4 regions of the Metasolibacillus sp. FSL K6-0083 genome follow, and region 3 is predicted to be linked to each of the others. Evidence: riboswitches for the same ligand, from Rfam matches in the RefSeq annotation. Region 3 holds a riboswitch; each other region holds the start of a gene.
What was found. Region 3 has a riboswitch for thiamine pyrophosphate ahead of tenA (thiaminase II). Riboswitches for the same ligand answer to the same signal wherever they lie in the genome.

Region 1: linked by a shared signal. The riboswitch ahead of thiM (hydroxyethylthiazole kinase) and the one ahead of tenA (thiaminase II) in region 3 are both predicted to bind thiamine pyrophosphate.
Region 2: linked by a shared signal. The riboswitch ahead of tenA (thiaminase II) and the one ahead of tenA (thiaminase II) in region 3 are both predicted to bind thiamine pyrophosphate.
Region 4: linked by a shared signal. The riboswitch ahead of thiT (energy-coupled thiamine transporter ThiT) and the one ahead of tenA (thiaminase II) in region 3 are both predicted to bind thiamine pyrophosphate.

What each region holds. Positions count from the first base shown of each region.
Region 1 is NZ_CP152046.1:723,484-727,704, reverse strand. It holds gene MHB51_RS03300 (NADPH-dependent FMN reductase) at 1-11, shown strand, start outside; gene MHB51_RS03295 (YdcF family protein) at 590-1,162, opposite strand; TPP riboswitch at 1,287-1,387, shown strand; gene thiM (hydroxyethylthiazole kinase) at 1,561-2,307, shown strand; gene thiD (bifunctional hydroxymethylpyrimidine kinase/phosphomethylpyrimidine kinase) at 2,313-3,128, shown strand; gene thiE (thiamine phosphate synthase) at 3,125-3,760, shown strand; gene MHB51_RS03275 (hypothetical protein) at 3,839-3,976, shown strand.
Region 2 is NZ_CP152046.1:2,279,380-2,283,600, forward strand. It holds gene MHB51_RS10570 (acetamidase/formamidase family protein) at 54-1,391, opposite strand; TPP riboswitch at 1,706-1,806, shown strand; gene tenA (thiaminase II) at 2,162-2,848, shown strand; gene MHB51_RS10580 (acetylornithine deacetylase) at 3,047-4,221, shown strand, end outside.
Region 3 is NZ_CP152046.1:2,724,689-2,728,909, forward strand. It holds gene MHB51_RS12795 (serine hydrolase domain-containing protein) at 1-97, opposite strand, end outside; gene MHB51_RS12800 (MarR family transcriptional regulator) at 90-572, opposite strand; gene MHB51_RS12805 (dihydropteridine reductase) at 1,227-1,943, opposite strand; TPP riboswitch at 2,090-2,181, shown strand; gene tenA (thiaminase II) at 2,291-2,977, shown strand; gene MHB51_RS12815 (ABC transporter substrate-binding protein) at 2,995-3,972, shown strand; gene MHB51_RS12820 (ABC transporter permease) at 3,983-4,221, shown strand, end outside.
Region 4 is NZ_CP152046.1:3,270,406-3,274,626, forward strand. It holds gene MHB51_RS15275 (fructose-specific PTS transporter subunit EIIC) at 1-1,324, shown strand, start outside; TPP riboswitch at 1,427-1,534, shown strand; gene thiT (energy-coupled thiamine transporter ThiT) at 1,626-2,180, shown strand; gene MHB51_RS15285 (hypothetical protein) at 3,292-3,756, opposite strand; gene map (type I methionyl aminopeptidase) at 3,904-4,221, shown strand, end outside.

The DNA of each region.
Region 1 (4,221 bases), 1.8 Mb from region 3:
GGGTACAGTAAAATAGAAAAAGGCTAACGGAAAAGAATTTTTAAAGTGTAGCTTTTATATTAAATATATACTTAAAATCTATTTGTAATATTGACGATGATTTATCATTAAACACTTTACAAAGAGGGTGTCCCCAAATGGTTTTTGGACGCCCTCTATTTTTTTATGTTATATTTAGTAGAAAAGAACTAAAGGTGTTGTAAATGCACTCTTTGCTAACAAAGATAAAAGAGTTTTTTCATCAAATAAATCATTACATAAAAAAATAGGTCTGTCCCAAAAGCTGTGCATAGCCAGCATTTTGGACAGTAGCGATGATGTTTCACAAAATATTGATTTATATAAACAGAGAACGCCTTCTTTAAAAATGTGATAAACATTGGCTTAAGCAGTGTTATCCTTCAGTAAAAGGGAAGGGATGAAAACCTTTATTTCAATGCGGTGTCAAAACAATATGAACCTTTCAGACAACCCCCGAAGAATGCCAGATTTGCGCAATTATTGAAATGGGGTAAAAAAGCGCATCAAAGTGTGTTATCAATGCGTTGAATATGCGGGGCGACGCGCCTATCGTAAGTAATATACGTCTTTATCGCTTAAATATATATGTTTTTAATAGCGCGAGTCGCTCGCGCATTCTTGATTTCACTTCTACGGATGTTGGTGTTTTAGCTACAAGCACGTCCGCTTCTAACCCAATAATTTCCGCTAAAAATTTAGCACGTTGCAAATGGTAGTCGTTAGATACAATCGTAATTGTTGTAATGTCCTCTGGTAATAGCTCCTTTGAAAAAAGTAAATTTTCATATGTAGAAGTGGAGTCTTCTTCAAGTAATATACGCTCTGCTGAGATACCGTGACTTATTAAATAGTCTGCCATTATAGATGCTTCTGTTGCGGGCTCATCATCTCCTTGACCGCCTGAAACGATGACTTGTACATGCGGGTGTTTTTGTAAATAATCGTTTGCCGCTTCAAGTCGATATTGCAAGGATAAGGAAGGCTCACCAGTTGGTCGTACCTTTGCACCTAAAATAATTAAAAAATCATTTGTGCCATTTGCTTTTGGGGAAGTACCTTTATTTATTTCGTTGTCAAGAAAGTAATAGCCCACGCCATAAAAAATAGCAATAGCTGCTGCGATGGAAAGCCATTTTTTCATATAATCACCTCTTGCTATAATAGAACGAGTGGTAGGAGAAAAAGATTCAAATTATATCTCTTTAGCAAGAAAAATAGATTATCTATTGGAAAAATTCGCAACTAGTGCTACGATAATGAATGACAACAATTTGCAGGGGGACGCTTTTGGCGTTGAGAAGGTTAAAACCTGACCCTTAGAACCTGTTCAGTTAACACTGGCGTAGGGAGCAAAGTACACGGTAGTAATTTTTCCTTGTATTTGACGCTCTCTATGTTTAGAGGGCTTTTTTTGTCGACTATTATCGAGTGCTAATTTTAGATTTCATTTTTCGGCTAGGTTTGAAAAAGAAATGAGCTTCAAATTAGTCGATAGAGCTTTCCGGAAAATAAAAAACTTGGAGAAAGAGGTTGCAAACGATGACGATAGGTAAAATTCGACAACAGCATCCACTTATTCACTGTATAACAAATTACGTAGTAGCAAATTTTACAGCGAATGGACTTTTAGCAATTGGTGCTTCACCAGTTATGGCTGATGAAGTGAGTGAGGTGGAGGAAATGACCTCCATTTCGAACGGCTTATTAATTAATATCGGCACATTAAACCAATCTAAAGTTCCTGCGATGCTTGCGGCAGGAAAAACGGCGAATAAGCACGGGATACCTGTTGTGCTAGACCCTGTAGGGGTTGGTGCAACGAACTATCGCAAGCAAGTAATTCAAAGTCTATTGCAGCAAGTGCAGTTCCAATTAATTCGCTGCAATGAAGGGGAGCTTGCTGCCATAGCTGGTGTAGAATGGCAAGCAAAAGGAGTCGATAGTGGGCAAGGAAATATTGATACCATTTCTGTTGCGCAAGAAATAGCCAAAAAATATGCTACAATTGTTATTGTAACAGGTGCGACAGATATTGTGACAGATGGAAAAATTGTAGAAAAAGTAACGGGTGGTCATGAGCGCATGACATTCGTTACAGGTTCAGGCTGTTTATTAAGTGCACTATGTACTGCGGCGCTAACACTTGAAGGAGGACCGGTAGCCAATTTGGCATCGCTTTTACAAACGTATAAGGTAATAGCTGAAGAAGCGGAGCACAATTCAACATATATCGGCTCGTTCCAAGTAGAAGTATTAAATGGCTTAGAAAAATATGCGAAAGGCTGATGAATGTGAATATTGTTATGACAATTGCTGGCTCAGATAGTAGTGGTGGGGCAGGCATACAGGCAGATTTAAAAACATTTCAGGAGCTAGGCGTTTATGGCACATCTGCGATTACAGCGTTAACAGCTCAAAATACCCTTGGTGTATCGGATATTTTAGCTGCTTCCCCTGAATTTATCGTTGCCCAAATGAACGCGATTTTTGAGGATTTACAAGTAACTGCTGTAAAAACGGGTATGCTATTTTCCGCAGAAATTATTGAAGCCGTAGCGGTAGAGCTACGCAAGCAAAGTGTGCAGCTTGTTGTAGACCCTGTTATGATTGCAAAGGGTGGCGCAAGCTTGTTACAGCAAGAGGCGATTTATGCATTAAAAACGAAGTTACTACCTATTGCAACCGTCCTTACACCGAATATTCCAGAAGCTGAAGAAATTACAGGCATTACAATTACAACAGTTGCAGATATTGAAATAGCGGCAAAGAAAATTTTAGAACTTGGTGTGCAATGTGTGGTGATGAAGGGCGGTCATTTAGAGGGGGAGGAAGCTGTTGATATGGTATATTTTGCTGACGGCTCCTTCTTTGCGATGAGCAGTGAACGCATTGATACACCGCATACACATGGGACAGGCTGTACATTTTCCGCAGCTTTAACAGCATTTTTAGGAAAGGACTATGCTTTACGTGATGCTATTATAGAAGCAAAGCATTTCATTCAAGCAGCGATTTCACACCCATTAAATATTGGAAATGGACATGGGCCAACGAATCATTTTGCGTATCGTAAAGCGCAAATGAAAGGGCAGGTGAAGCTGCATTGAAACGTGAGAAGCTAGCCGTTTATTTTATTATGGGTACTATAAATTGTCAGCGTGAGCCGCTTCATATTTTAGAAGAAGCATTACAGGCTGGTGTAACCATTTTTCAATTGCGTGAAAAGGGAGAAGGGGCACTTAAAGGTGCTGCGCTACTAGAGTTTGCAAAGCGCTGTCAGGCACTTTGCCTTGCATATGATGTTCCCTTTATTATTAATGACGACATTGAACTAGCACTAGCTATTGATGCTGATGGTGTTCATGTTGGACAGGATGATATGAAGTTAGTGAAAATTCGCCAGCAGCTACCCGATAAAATAATCGGTGTATCCGTTCACAATGAGGACGAGATGCAGGCTGCTGTAGCAGGTGGAGCTGATTATGTTGGCATTGGGCCAATTTTCGCAACTATTTCAAAGGCAGATGCAAACGAGCCAGCAGGCGTCGCATTTTTAGCAAAGGCGAGAGCGACATATCCTACATTTCCAATTGTTGCAATTGGTGGTATTACAGCGGAGCGTGCTGAACAGGTGCTGACAGCAGGGGCGGATGGCGTTGCGGTTATTTCCGCGATTTGTCAAAGTGAAAATATAGAGGAAACAGTTAAAAAATTTTCATCTCTTCAGCAAAAAAACTAAATGAATAAAAGTTTTTAATAGCTATGTCACAACTCCTCCTTGTTATTCATTGTATGGATAAAAGGAGGAGTTTTTATAATGAAAACAATTGTTATCGTCGGTGGAGGATATGCAGGGCTTCATTTAATCGAAGTGCTGAAAAAAGAACTGAAAAGCTTGCTTGGAAAAACGATAAAAACTATTTGTATAGATAAAAACCCATACTACTCATGTTAAATTGTTTAGCACCCTATTTAAAGTAGAGTATTCTTTCTACTGTAATTATATTAAAATGGAAATATTATTTAGAAATAAAGAAAGGTAGCCATATTTCAAGGAGCAGGGAAAATGAGACTGAGAGAAGCAGCATTGGAGACGCACAGCAAGTCGCGACATTAGCCCAAAAAATTTGGTAAAACAGGTGATTGGCTTTACAGCGTTTTGATTATGTTGAAGGAACGAAGACGAATCCTGTCGGCTAC
Region 2 (4,221 bases), 450 kb from region 3:
TAGAAGCAGGGGCTGTCCGAAAAGATATTCACTTTTCGGACAGCCCCCTATCCTTAATCATACTGCTGTTTTACTGGCTTATATATTTTTGCTTGTTTTAGCAATGTTTTCGGTACTTGGAATGTTGCTGTGACCACACCCGGTAGTCGACCAATTTCGACGCCACCTGTTAAGGTAATACGATTTTTCACCTCATCGCTAGATAAATCTAGTAAGGCTGCTGCCCGTTCCACCGCATTATCCGTTGCAATATTTAGATTGACGCCCGTTCCAACAACCGAAATAGGCAATGCCTCCTCTAGCTGCTTTAATCCATATTCCTCTGCTAGCTCTCGTGCTAAGCGCTTTTCCTCTTTCGTGAATGGCTTTGCAGTATATGGTAAATCTTCTTCATTCGCTAAAATAATTGGTCCGTCGATAGCTACTTTTTTTAGCACGCTTACTTGTAATTGTACAATGCCGGCAACATCTGTCGTATGTCCCGCCATTTCACCATCGCCCTGCATTGCATGCATATCACCGATATAAACACCGCCACCATCCACTTTTACAGGGCAAATAATAGTAGCTCCTTGACGTACGCGGCTAATGTCCATATGGCCATCGGTTTTATGTGAGACTAATTCCTCCTCAGTTAAAATAAACTCATGTGGTGCACCGATTAATGCCGCACCAAAATCACCCGCATTATGTGAATCAGGTAGCGCTTTTGAAGGCACTGTGCCTAACTGCCCTAAAAATGGGCGCATTCTTGCTAACACGCCAACTAAATCAGAAGGCGCTAAACTTACGACAGGATTTTGCTTCGAGTTTTCAGGTATTCGCATATAATGATTAGCATCTAACGCAATTTTTCGCGCACCGTCCTTGCCCACTGTCACACCTAATTGTTCATTATGGTGAAAAGCCATCGTATAACCATTTGTAATAGCAAATGGCGCAGTTGCTGTATCACAAATTGCACAGCGAATTGCCTGTGGTCCGATTCCTTGAACCTTCGTTTGTGGATGTAGCTTGCCGCAGCCAGGGCATTTTACTTTCACAAATGGGTCACCTATGAAACGGTCTGGCAGTGCTTCATCCGTACCAGATGCAGTCGCAATGGACGTTACTTGAATTGATTTAATTTTAATAACAAGTGCATCTCCAACTTCAGCACCCTCTATGTATACCGGTTTTGTTACTTCATGCCCGCCTCGTATTTCAGGTGTTAGCATTGGTCCCCAGCAGCCAGGTGCTGTGTTGGCAATAATTGTCCCGCCATTTCGGAGCGGACCAAGCATCGGCTTATTTGGATCTAATACACCATTCGTAAACTCATTGACAAAAAGCGTTTCTACTGCTTTAATCGTTTCGTTATTCTCATGTTCGATTGGTTGTTCATTCGTCATTAAAGCCACCATCCTTTTATACTTTATATTACTAGTTTAACTAGTGATATATTGGAGTACAAGCATTTACGTGAATTTAGAAACTTTTGTGTGTTAAGCGACTTTTTATATGTCTATATTGACAAGTTGCAGCAAAAGATAACAAGCTAGTTGAACGGTGCATTAATATTATATTCTCAATACTAATCTAGAGATTATTTTATATTAATAATCCTTATCACAATGAGCTGTTTATTTTGTTTTAAAGGAAAGTAACTGTAAGCGGCCACTTGACAAACAATTATGTCTATGATTAGCTAGATACAATCAAATATTCAAATTACTAGGGGAGCATAATTTTGCTGAGAGAGACAAGTCTTGACCCTTTGAACCTGATCTAGGTCGTACTAGCGTAGGGAAGTAATGGTGAAATATGTGCATATATTTTGTTATATACATTAACCCATTCCTTATACTACAGGAATGGGTTTTTTGTGCCTAGTATACGCATATACTCTCAGGTGCAAATTCCGAGTTTCCATGACAAAAATAAGGGTTATCTAAAAAGAAAGGGGCTGAATCTAGAGAGTTCTGAAGACAAGACACAGATTTGAGTAAGGCAAATCTCACAGAAGGCTAGGTATGATTAGGTGAGCTTGCCAAACAAAACAAAGCTCTTTCTGTTTAATTGAACCACCGTATACAAATTCATACGTAGGTTTGAGAGGTAAGGAGTTCATCGCTCCCCCTACTCAATTATATTTTAGTAATGACAAAGGAGAGTAAATTCAATGACATTTTCTGATCGTTTATTTAAAAAAGTGCAGCCTGTATGGAATAGTTATTTAGAACATCCTTTTGTAAAGGGGATTGGGGAAGGGACTCTTGAGAAGGAAAAATTCATACATTATATGAAGCAGGACTATGTGTATTTAATAGAGTACTCTAGAGTTTTCGCAATAGGGAGTACCAAAGCCAATGATTTAAAAACAATGACTATTTTTGCAAATTTATTGCATGGAACAATGAATTTTGAAATGGATTTACACCGTGAGTATGCAGCGAAATTTGGGATTTCCAACGAAGAATTAGAAAATACAGAGCCATCTGCTACAATGACAGCGTATACAAGCTATATGCTTAGCCAAGCACAGTTAGGCGGAGTAGAGAATACGATTGCAGCAGTATTAGCATGTGCATGGAGTTACAATTGGATTGGTAAAAAATTAGCTGAATGGCCAAATTCTTTAGAGCATGAACTCTATGGAAACTGGGTTAAAATGTATTCTTCTGACGGGTTTACTAAAATTGCTGAAGATTGCATCGATTTAATCAATGAGATTGCACAAGGAAAGCCAGAAGATGAACTGAATAAACTAGAAGAAATATTTGTGAAAACAAGTTACTTTGAATATATGTTCTGGGATATGGCTGAAAACATTTCAATGTGGCCAGTAAAAGAATTAGCAAAAATTTAATATTGATTTGGTGTAAATAATAATCGAATGGACAGGAAAAGAATAATTAAATAGAATCTGACCACTAGAGAGGGTGTATTACTACTTACAAACTAGTACATCCTAGTAGAAAGAAGCGGTTCATGAAAATAAATTGATAGATTTCAGACCACTTCTTTTCGCAAGTGGTTTCTCTATTACAAAAAAGGCGGGAATGTTGTGACAAATAATATCGAGAGATTGATGCTTCAAGTAGAAAATCGCAAACAAGAATTGATTGATTTGGTTACTACACTTATAAAGTTTGAAACACCCGCACCACCTGCAAGAAATACAAAAAATATTCAACAATTTATCGCAAATTATTTAAAAAATCTTAATTTTGAAATTGATATATGGGATGTGTATCCAGATGACCCCAATGTCGTTGGGGTGAAAAAAGGAACGGAACCTGAATTATATAGCAGTTTAATTATTAATGGGCATGTTGATGTAGCTGAAATACGAGATGACGAACAATGGTTAACGAATCCTTTTGATCCAATAGTAACTGAAGAGGCTATTATAGGTAGGGGCGTAGCTGATATGAAAGGAGGAATTGCAGGGGCCCTATTTGCATTAAAACTTTTACATGAGGCAAAATTTGAGGTGAAGGGCGATCTCATTTTCCAATCTGTCATCGGAGAAGAAGTCGGAGAGGCTGGTACACTTCAATGTTGTGAGCGAGGATATAAAGCCGACTTTGCGCTTGTTGTTGATACGAGTGATTTACATATACAAGGTCAAGGCGGGGTAATCACGGGTTGGATTACGATAAAAAGTGCTAAAACATTTCATGATGCTATGAGACGAAATATGATTCACGCAGGTGGCGGACTATTGCAAGCAAGTGCCATTGAAAAAATGATGAAAATAATAGAAGGATTGCAAGATTTAGAGCGCCATTGGGCGGTTACTAAGCAATATGAAGGATTTCCACCTGGTACAAATACAATCAACCCTGCTGTTATTGAAGGTGGAAGACAGCCCGCTTTTATAGCTGACGAATGTAAACTATGGATTACTGTTCACTACTACCCTAATGAAACTTATGAAGAGGTATCTAGAGAGATTGAGGAACATATACTTTCTGTTGCAAAGTCGGATCCATGGCTAAGGCACTATCCGCCGACATTCGTGTGGGGAGGAAGTTCGATGATTGAAGACAAAGGCGAAATTTTCCCTTCACTAGAAGTTGATCCGAATCATCCAGCTGTTCAATTATTGTCCTCCTCTCACCAAATGAACCATGGAAAAGAAGCTACGATTGATGTATCTCCTTCCGTTACTGATGGTGGATGGTTTGGCGACGCAGGTATCCCAGCTGCCATTTATGGACCAGGCGATTTTCAAAA
Region 3 (4,221 bases):
TCTCGCCTTTTTTAGCAACAAGGACTGTACCATTTAACAATTCCCTTTCCTTAATTTCATTGAATAAACTTTCTAAGTTAGCCTTTGTGTTAGTCATGATTGTTTTCCTCCTCATCTTGTTTTGTATATGTCTTTTCTACAATGTTACTTAGCTTTGTGATAATCCTTTTGAGTTCTTCCATTTCACTCAATTCCATTTGTGTGTAAATACGATTAATAATTTGACGATTTATTTTTTCTTCTTTTTCAAAATATCGAGTTCCCTTATCTGTCAGTTGCACAAGTATTTCACGTCTATTTTGTGAATTAATAGTCCTCACTAAATAATTTCCATCTTCAAGTTTATTAACAATCTGTCCAACAGCGCTTGATGTTATTTTCATTAGTCGAGCAATTTCTCCAATAGAAATTTTTCCGTAATCTTTAACAATATCCATTAAAATTGTTTGATTCCTAGAAAGATTATCATCTAGTAAAGATTGATATTCTTTTATGATGATTTTATTCATCGTATAATGCATGTCATTTATTTCAGTAACGAGTTCAAATAATTCATCTTTATTTTTTTTCATATTAATAACCTCCTTATATTATAAAGTTTACTTTATTATAAAGTGGACTTTAATATTGGTCAAGATTAATAAAACATTTATATTTATCCGCTTTGCCGTTGAAGATATACAAATTTCCATTAAACTATGTACAAAAACGCTCACTTAATGATGTATAAAATCACTTGCCATCTAGAACTAGATGATTTTTTAAACGATAGGAATTGCCAACGGTAGTGACAACTACTGAGGTTTAGACCAACATGATATTGCCCACTCAGTCGCTCGCACATATGTTGCGGCGGTACTAGACTAGGTCTCCCTTTATCAGCGTGTCGTCTCGCCACTCGCTAAAATCAATCTAATGCATGAATATTATTTCTCCACTTATTTACTTTGTTAAATAGGGGCTGTCCTAAAGCCGTGCATAGCCGGCATTTTGGACAGTTAGCGATGATATTTCATAAGATGTTGATACATATAAACAGAAAACGCCTCTTTTAAAAATGGGATGAACATTGACTTTAGCAGTGTACTCCTTCAGTAAAAGGGAAGCGATGAAAACATTGATTTCAATACAGTGACAAAAAATGGATTTTCGGTCAACTCCACAAATGAAGCGTCCAAAATGTAGTGCTTTAGCACACTTTTTGAACGCTTCCTCACTAAGATATATTAAACTGGTAAATCCAATGATAAAAACTCAGCACGTTGTTGTGCGTGCTTGTCGAGCATAATTTGTTCAGGCTGGATGCCTTGTTCACGTAGTATTTCAATGTTTTGTGCAAGGAATTCATCGCTGCCAACAACGTAGAATAAACCTTCTTTGTCTGCGGCTAGATTTTTCACTTCTTCATAATAGTCTTTGCGATTATCGACGAACTGTGCGATGAATTTCTTGGCAGGTGCAGATTCAAAAATATTTGGGAATAAGAAATCCTTTGTGGAATCGATATTTAGTGAATGAATTTGATTCACATTGTCTGCACGCTCTAAATAATCAAGTACAAGTGGTCTAAAAGTAGCTAAGCCGACACCAGATGATAGCAGATAAATATTTTTATTATCTCTTTTTAGCGGTACATTCGAATGTGTTTTAAAGATTGCTACTTCAGTGCCAATTTCAATATTTTTTAAAATCGATTTGAATTCAGAGCATTGTTCTTTAATGCGTGTTGTAATACCGATTGAATTTTCGTGCGGTAAAGTGGAGATTGACATATGGCGGATGAGCGCGCGGTTTGGCTTTTCTCCAGCATTAAATCCCTTTAGTGCGAAATGGGTGTGCGAGCCTTCTTCCCATGTAAAGCCCTCTGGAAGGTCCAGCATGTATGTTTTAACCTCAGGCGTTTCTTCAATAATCTTATTTATTTTCGTCCAGTAAATTTGCATTATATCTTCTCCTCACTTATTTGTATGTCACTATCTACTATACAATAAGTGATAACTATTCTCAATTAAATAGATTGATTATTTTAAAGAATATTTGACATTTAATTTTAATGCGTTATGATGGATTTGAAATTAAAATATGATTCTTTTTCTACTAGGGGTGCCAAATAATGGCTGAGACTTACTCTTAGAACCTGATCTCGTTAGTACGAGCGGAGGGAAGTAGATGGGAAATGAATTCGTTTAATAACGATGTATTTTGGCATATATTTGCTTACTTCATTCAAAAACGAAACCCTCCTACTAGTGTTCCTTTTAGAAAAAGAACAAATTAGGAGGGTTTTTTTATGAAATTTACTGATGAATTACGTTTAGCAACAAAGGAGAGCTGGGAGAAAAGCTTAAATCACCCATTTGTACAAGGCATTGTGAAGGGGGATTTACCTCTTGAAATTTTCAAAAATTATATTTTGCAAGATATCTATTATTTGAACCATTATGCAAAAATTCATGCGCTGGCAGCGGCACAAGCAGAGGATTTCGCGATTACCGCTTTTCTGGCAGAAAAAGCGCGCAATACCGCACAAGCTGAATTAGGGGTGCATGAAGCACATGCGAAAATATTAAATATTACTGAGGAAGATATGGAAAGTTTCAAGCCAGCACCAACTGCTTACGGCTATACATCACATTTATATCGCTCAACAATGTATGGAAATTTAGCCTATATTATTTCGGCTATGTTGCCATGCTATTGGCTATATGCTGATATTGGCAAGGCTTATGAGCACGCAAATCCAGAAACTGAAATTTATCGCAATTGGCTTGCGACATATGCGAGCGATTGGTTCCAAGAGGCAACACAGGCTCAAATTGATTTATTAAACTCACTTGTGGAGGATATGAACGAAAAAGAAAAAGAGAAGGTGAAGGAACAATTTATTATCGCAAAGGAATATGAACTAGCATTTTGGGAGATGTCCTATACATTTGAAAAATGGTTATCACAGCGTGATGAGAAAGTGAAGTCATAGGTGGGGGATATATTGCCATGCGAATAGTCTTGAAATATTTAGCATTATTATCACTAATCTTCCTTTTAACGAGCTGTCAGACAAAGGAAGGGAATGAAAAGGTTCAACTGTTCTTAGATTGGACGCCAAATACAAATCATACAGGAATTTATGTAGCAAAGGAAAAAGGATTTTTTGAAGAAGTAGGCTTAGACGTTGAAATTATGCTGCCAGGCGAGGTACGTGCGGAGCAAATTGTAGGGTCTGGCAAGGGGCAATTCGGAATTAGCTTTCAAAATCAAGTAACGCAAGCGCGTTCAGAAGGTCTTCCTATTGTTTCAATCGCTGCGATTATTCAGAAAAACACTGGAGGCTATTATACGCCAAAGGCAAAGGGAATTAAAACGCCAAAAGACTTTGAAGGGCATATATACGGTGCATATGGCTCGGAATTAGAAAAAGCTTCTTTACAGGCTGTTATGAATAAAGAAGGTGGAGATGCTTCGAAAATTGAGACGGTACAAGTCGGCAATACAGATTATTTTGTAGCGCTAGAGCGAGACATCGATTTTGTCAGTATTTTTTATGCATGGACAGGTATTGAAGGTGAGATTCGTGATGCGGATATGCATTTTATTAAAACGACTGATTATGCGCCAGAGTTAGATACTTACTCACCCCTTATTATTACGAACGATAAAATGATTGAAGATAATCCTGATACAGTGCAAGCCTTCATTAATGCTGTATATAAAGGCTATGAGTTTGCAATTGATAACCCACAGAAATCGGCGGATATTTTAATTGCTGCAGAGCCCGACCTTCAGCCAGAGCTTGTGAGACGCAGTCAGGAGTGGCTATCTCCTCACTATAAAGAAGGTGCAGAGGCTTGGGGTGTTCAAGAGGCAAGTCGATGGGAAAACTTTGCGGAATTTATGGTAAAGCATCAGATTATCGGTGAAGTAGATATTCAACAAGCATTTACAAATGAATTTATCGCGAACGCAATGAAGTGAGGAAACAGCTATGAGAATAGAAAATATGTGGAAGTCGGTGCTAGCTCTTCTAATCGCAATTACTCTTTGGGAAATAGCAGTGAAGCTGTTGCAGATTGAAGTATGGGTACTACCTGCACCTTCCGTTATCGCAAAGGAAATGTTCATTGTTTTCCCCGCCATTTTCCCGCATATGCTGGCGACGATAAAGCTTGTATTCGTCGGTTTTTCGTCAGCCATTGTGTTAGGTATTAGTGTCGCAACAATGTT
Region 4 (4,221 bases), 550 kb from region 3:
TACGTATATGGCTGCTGATGCACTTAAAACAAAGGCTGCTGAAATGGGTGTGGATATTAAAGTTGAAACGAATGGCTCAACAGGTGTGAAAAATGCGCTAACGGCAGAGGAGATTGCGGAAGCGACGACTATTATTGTAGCGGCAGATAAACAGGTTGAGATGGCACGCTTTGCTGGGAAGCATGTGATTCAAGTGCCAGTAGCAGATGGCATTCGAAAAACGCAGCAGTTAATTGAGCGTGCGTTAGAGCAAGATGCACCTATTCATACAGCAACAGGAAAACAGGAAGGAACAGAAAAGGAGAAGCGCTCAGGCTTTTACAAGCACTTAATGAATGGTGTATCAAATATGCTTCCGTTTGTTGTTGGTGGCGGTATTTTAATCGCAATATCGTTTATGTTTGGAATTAAAGCATTTGACCCGACAGATCCTTCTTATCATCCAATTGCCGAAGCATTGAACACAATCGGTGGTGGTAATGCATTTGGTTTAATGATTCCAGTATTAGCGGCATTTATCGCGATGAGTATTGCAGACCGACCAGGCTTTGCACCGGGGATGGTTGGTGGCTTCATGGCAGCAACAGGTGGGGCAGGTTTTTTAGGTGGTTTGATTGCAGGGTTTTTAGCGGGTTATTTAGTGCTTGGTCTGAAAAAAGTATTTGATAAATTGCCTACGTCACTAGAAGGAATTAAGCCTGTACTGCTTTATCCTCTATTTGGCATTTTATTTACAGGACTTATTATGATGTACATTATAATTGAGCCTGTAAAAGGGGTAAATGAGGCAATTACATCGTGGTTATCTAGCCTCGGGACAGGAAACTTAGTTATGCTTGGTTTATTGCTCGGTGGTATGATGGCAGTTGATATGGGTGGACCGATTAATAAAGCGGCCTTTACATTCGGTATCGCTATGATTGATGCGGGAAATTTTGCACCACATGCAGCAGTAATGGCAGGGGGTATGGTGCCACCATTAGGTTTAGCACTTGCGACAACATTTTTCAAACGCAAATTTTCCAAAAGGGAAAGAGATGCAGGGAAAACATGCTATATTATGGGCGCATCTTTCATTACAGAGGGCGCAATTCCATTTGCAGCAGCAGACCCAGTCCGAGTGATTCCAGCTTCAATTATAGGTGCAGCAGTAGCAGGGGCATTAACGATGATATTTGGTATTGGACTTCCTGCGCCACATGGTGGTGTATTCGTTTTCCCTGTTGTTGAAGGAAACCCAATCCTATACTTGCTAGCAGTAATAGTAGGTTCCATTGTCACAGCGCTTATTGTTGGCTTATTGAAAAAGCCAGTAGCTGAATAACTAGATATGCATTAGTTAACTACTTTCAGTAATCCACTAAAACGTATTGAAATACAAAGCGATATTCAGTACAATGAAACTGTTCTAACAAATAAATCATCATATGACCACAAGGGGAGCCGATTAAGTCGGCTGAGATTGTACACTCGTTGTACTGACTCTTTGAACCTGTAAGTTAAAGCTTGCGTAGGGATGTGGATAGAAACCGACTTCTAAGCGATGTTAGGCTCTGTCCTAACATTGCTTTTTTGTTTTCTATTCTTCCTCTTGGTTCCAATGAACAAAAGAAAGGAGACTTGTTATGAACAATAAAAATTTAGTAATTTTAATGGAAATCGCGATTATGGCAGGACTTAGCTTTATTTTAGGCAAGCTGGCATTTAGTCTTCCACAGGGCGGCTCAATAAGCTTTGGCATGCTACCAATTGTATTAGTAGCGTTTAGACATGGTGTACTTGCTGGTATGGCAACAGGATTTCTTGAGGGGATAATCAGTGCGATGATGGGCGGCTATATTTTGCATTGGTTTCAGGCCGTTTTAGATTTTGGGCTAGCCTCAACGGTAGTTGGTTTGGCAGCAGTAATGCGCAAGCCACTATTAAATGCGCTTCATGAAAAAAATAAAAAAGCGATTACACAATATATGACGATAGGCGTTTTGCTCGGTGCTACTCTTTCGTTTATTACGCATGTGTTATCAGGTGTTGTGTTCTTCTCTCAATATGCAGGAGACCAAAACCCATGGATTTACTCAATTATTTATAATGCAACACATATGATTCCGTCTGCTATTTTAACAATAATTGTAGGCTCTTTATTGTTTTCAACTGCGCCAAGACTATTAAAGGTAGCATAAAGTAAAATATCAAGGGGGTATCTGAAAAATCATTTTGAGACGACCACTTTGTACCGAAAGCGAAGCGATAGGTACAGCATTTTAGCGAATATTTGATATAGAGGTAGGGAGGCTGTCCAAAAAGCCGTGCATAGCGGGCATTTTGGACAGTAGCGATGATGTTTCACAAAATGTTGATTCCTATAAAGTGAACCTTCAATCAGTGGGGGCTTTGCCCCCCACTGATTGGTGATAGAGGAACACAAGCTAGGATCTTCGCATCCTGCGAAAACGCTTGTGTGACCAACATCGTGTTGGCCTCATTCTTAGTTTTTACAGGCTGTTTGATCCCCCACTTAAACATCCTGTTTTTATCTGCTGTTTTGAAGTGGGGGTCTTACAGCCTGCTTCTGCGGTTACTCGTCGCAAACAAATTTGTTAATACGCGATAAACAGAAAACGCCTCTTTTAAAAATGGGATGGACATTGGTTTTAGCTGCGCTATCCTTCAGTAAAAGGGAAGCGATGAAAACATCGATTTCAATGCGGTGTCAAAATAAAATAGACTTTTCGGACAACTCCCTTTGGTAGTTGATGAAAATGAATGAAATTTTCAGCCAAGAGCTATAGCAATAAGCAGTCCAAAGGATATTGAGCAAATTAGGATAATTGGGACTAATAGAAGACCTATATATCTTAATAATCTACTCCCTGTTTTCATTTTGAAGCCTAAAACCCCCACTACAAAGCTCAAGATAAAACAAAGCAGTCCTACGCCACAAAATATATAAAACAAGGTTACCTCCCAAGTAGTAAGAGGCGGTGGTCCTCCAGGCGTAGCTATACTTCTATTCCACCCTACTGACACACTTGAAAGAATAAAAAATAGCATGCCTAAAACTGCAAGAATTATTGAATATATGGAAAGCCTATTCATAAAAAAACCTCCTAATCAAACCATTTATAATTGATGATTTTAGCAAAGAAGAAAGGGCTGTCTCAAAAATCGAGCTTCTCCTCAGTACAATGAAAAATTAGCTTTATGCTTATTTTAAATTTTACGCCTTGGCATAATTGATTTGAATAAGCAATACCAAAAACGACCAAAATACCGACTTAGCACGGTTGCTTCCTAAAGCGTTTCTTTTAATAATGCTTTAATACGTCGTTTCTCCGCATACATACTTTGATAAATCCAAAGACCTTGCTTATAAAAAATATCAGCAGATAAACGAAAGCCTAAAGAAAGGGCAATTACGTGAAATAATACGGGCATGTAAAAAAGAATATCGATTAACCAACTTGTTTGAAGGTGGCAATATTTCACTAGTAATACATACACTAAATGCAAAAGAGTAGAAAGGAAAACTAAAATACCCAAACCAATTACTATCGAAGTATAAAATGGGACGTATTGAAATGAGGAAGTATAACGTAAAAAGCTTCCCAATAATACAAAGCAAAAACTTAGTAACGCAATACTTAATAACCTTGTTTCTGTCATTTTAAAATTATTAAGTAATAACTTAACAATGATAGATGTTAAAATGAAAATAGGGATGATAAATAATACAAAATAAATAGCTAAGCTTGTCATTGCATCACCTCATGCGTTTGAGTAAATGCTTAATTATTAAAATCTTCAGAAAATTTATAATTTTGTTGGTGGAAGTCCAATATACAATTTATTTGTACATTTGTGGTATAGTAATTAAAGATTTTCTTTAAAGGAAGGGCGTTTAAGATGATTGTAACTACTCAAGAAGAATTAGATGCGTTTAAAAAGATTGGTCGTATCGTCGCGGAAATCCGTGAGGCGATGAAATCTGCTACGAAGCCAGGTGTTACAACAAAAGAACTAGATGAAATAGCTGGACGCATGTTTGAGGAGGCAGGTGCGCTGTCTGGACCTAAAGGAGAGTATGATTTCCCGGGGTATACTTGCATTAGTGTGAATCACGAGGTTGCACATGGTATCCCTGGTGATAAAGTAATTCAAGAGGGCGATTTAGTCAATATTGATGTATCAGGCTCCTACAACGGCTATTTTGCAGATACAGGC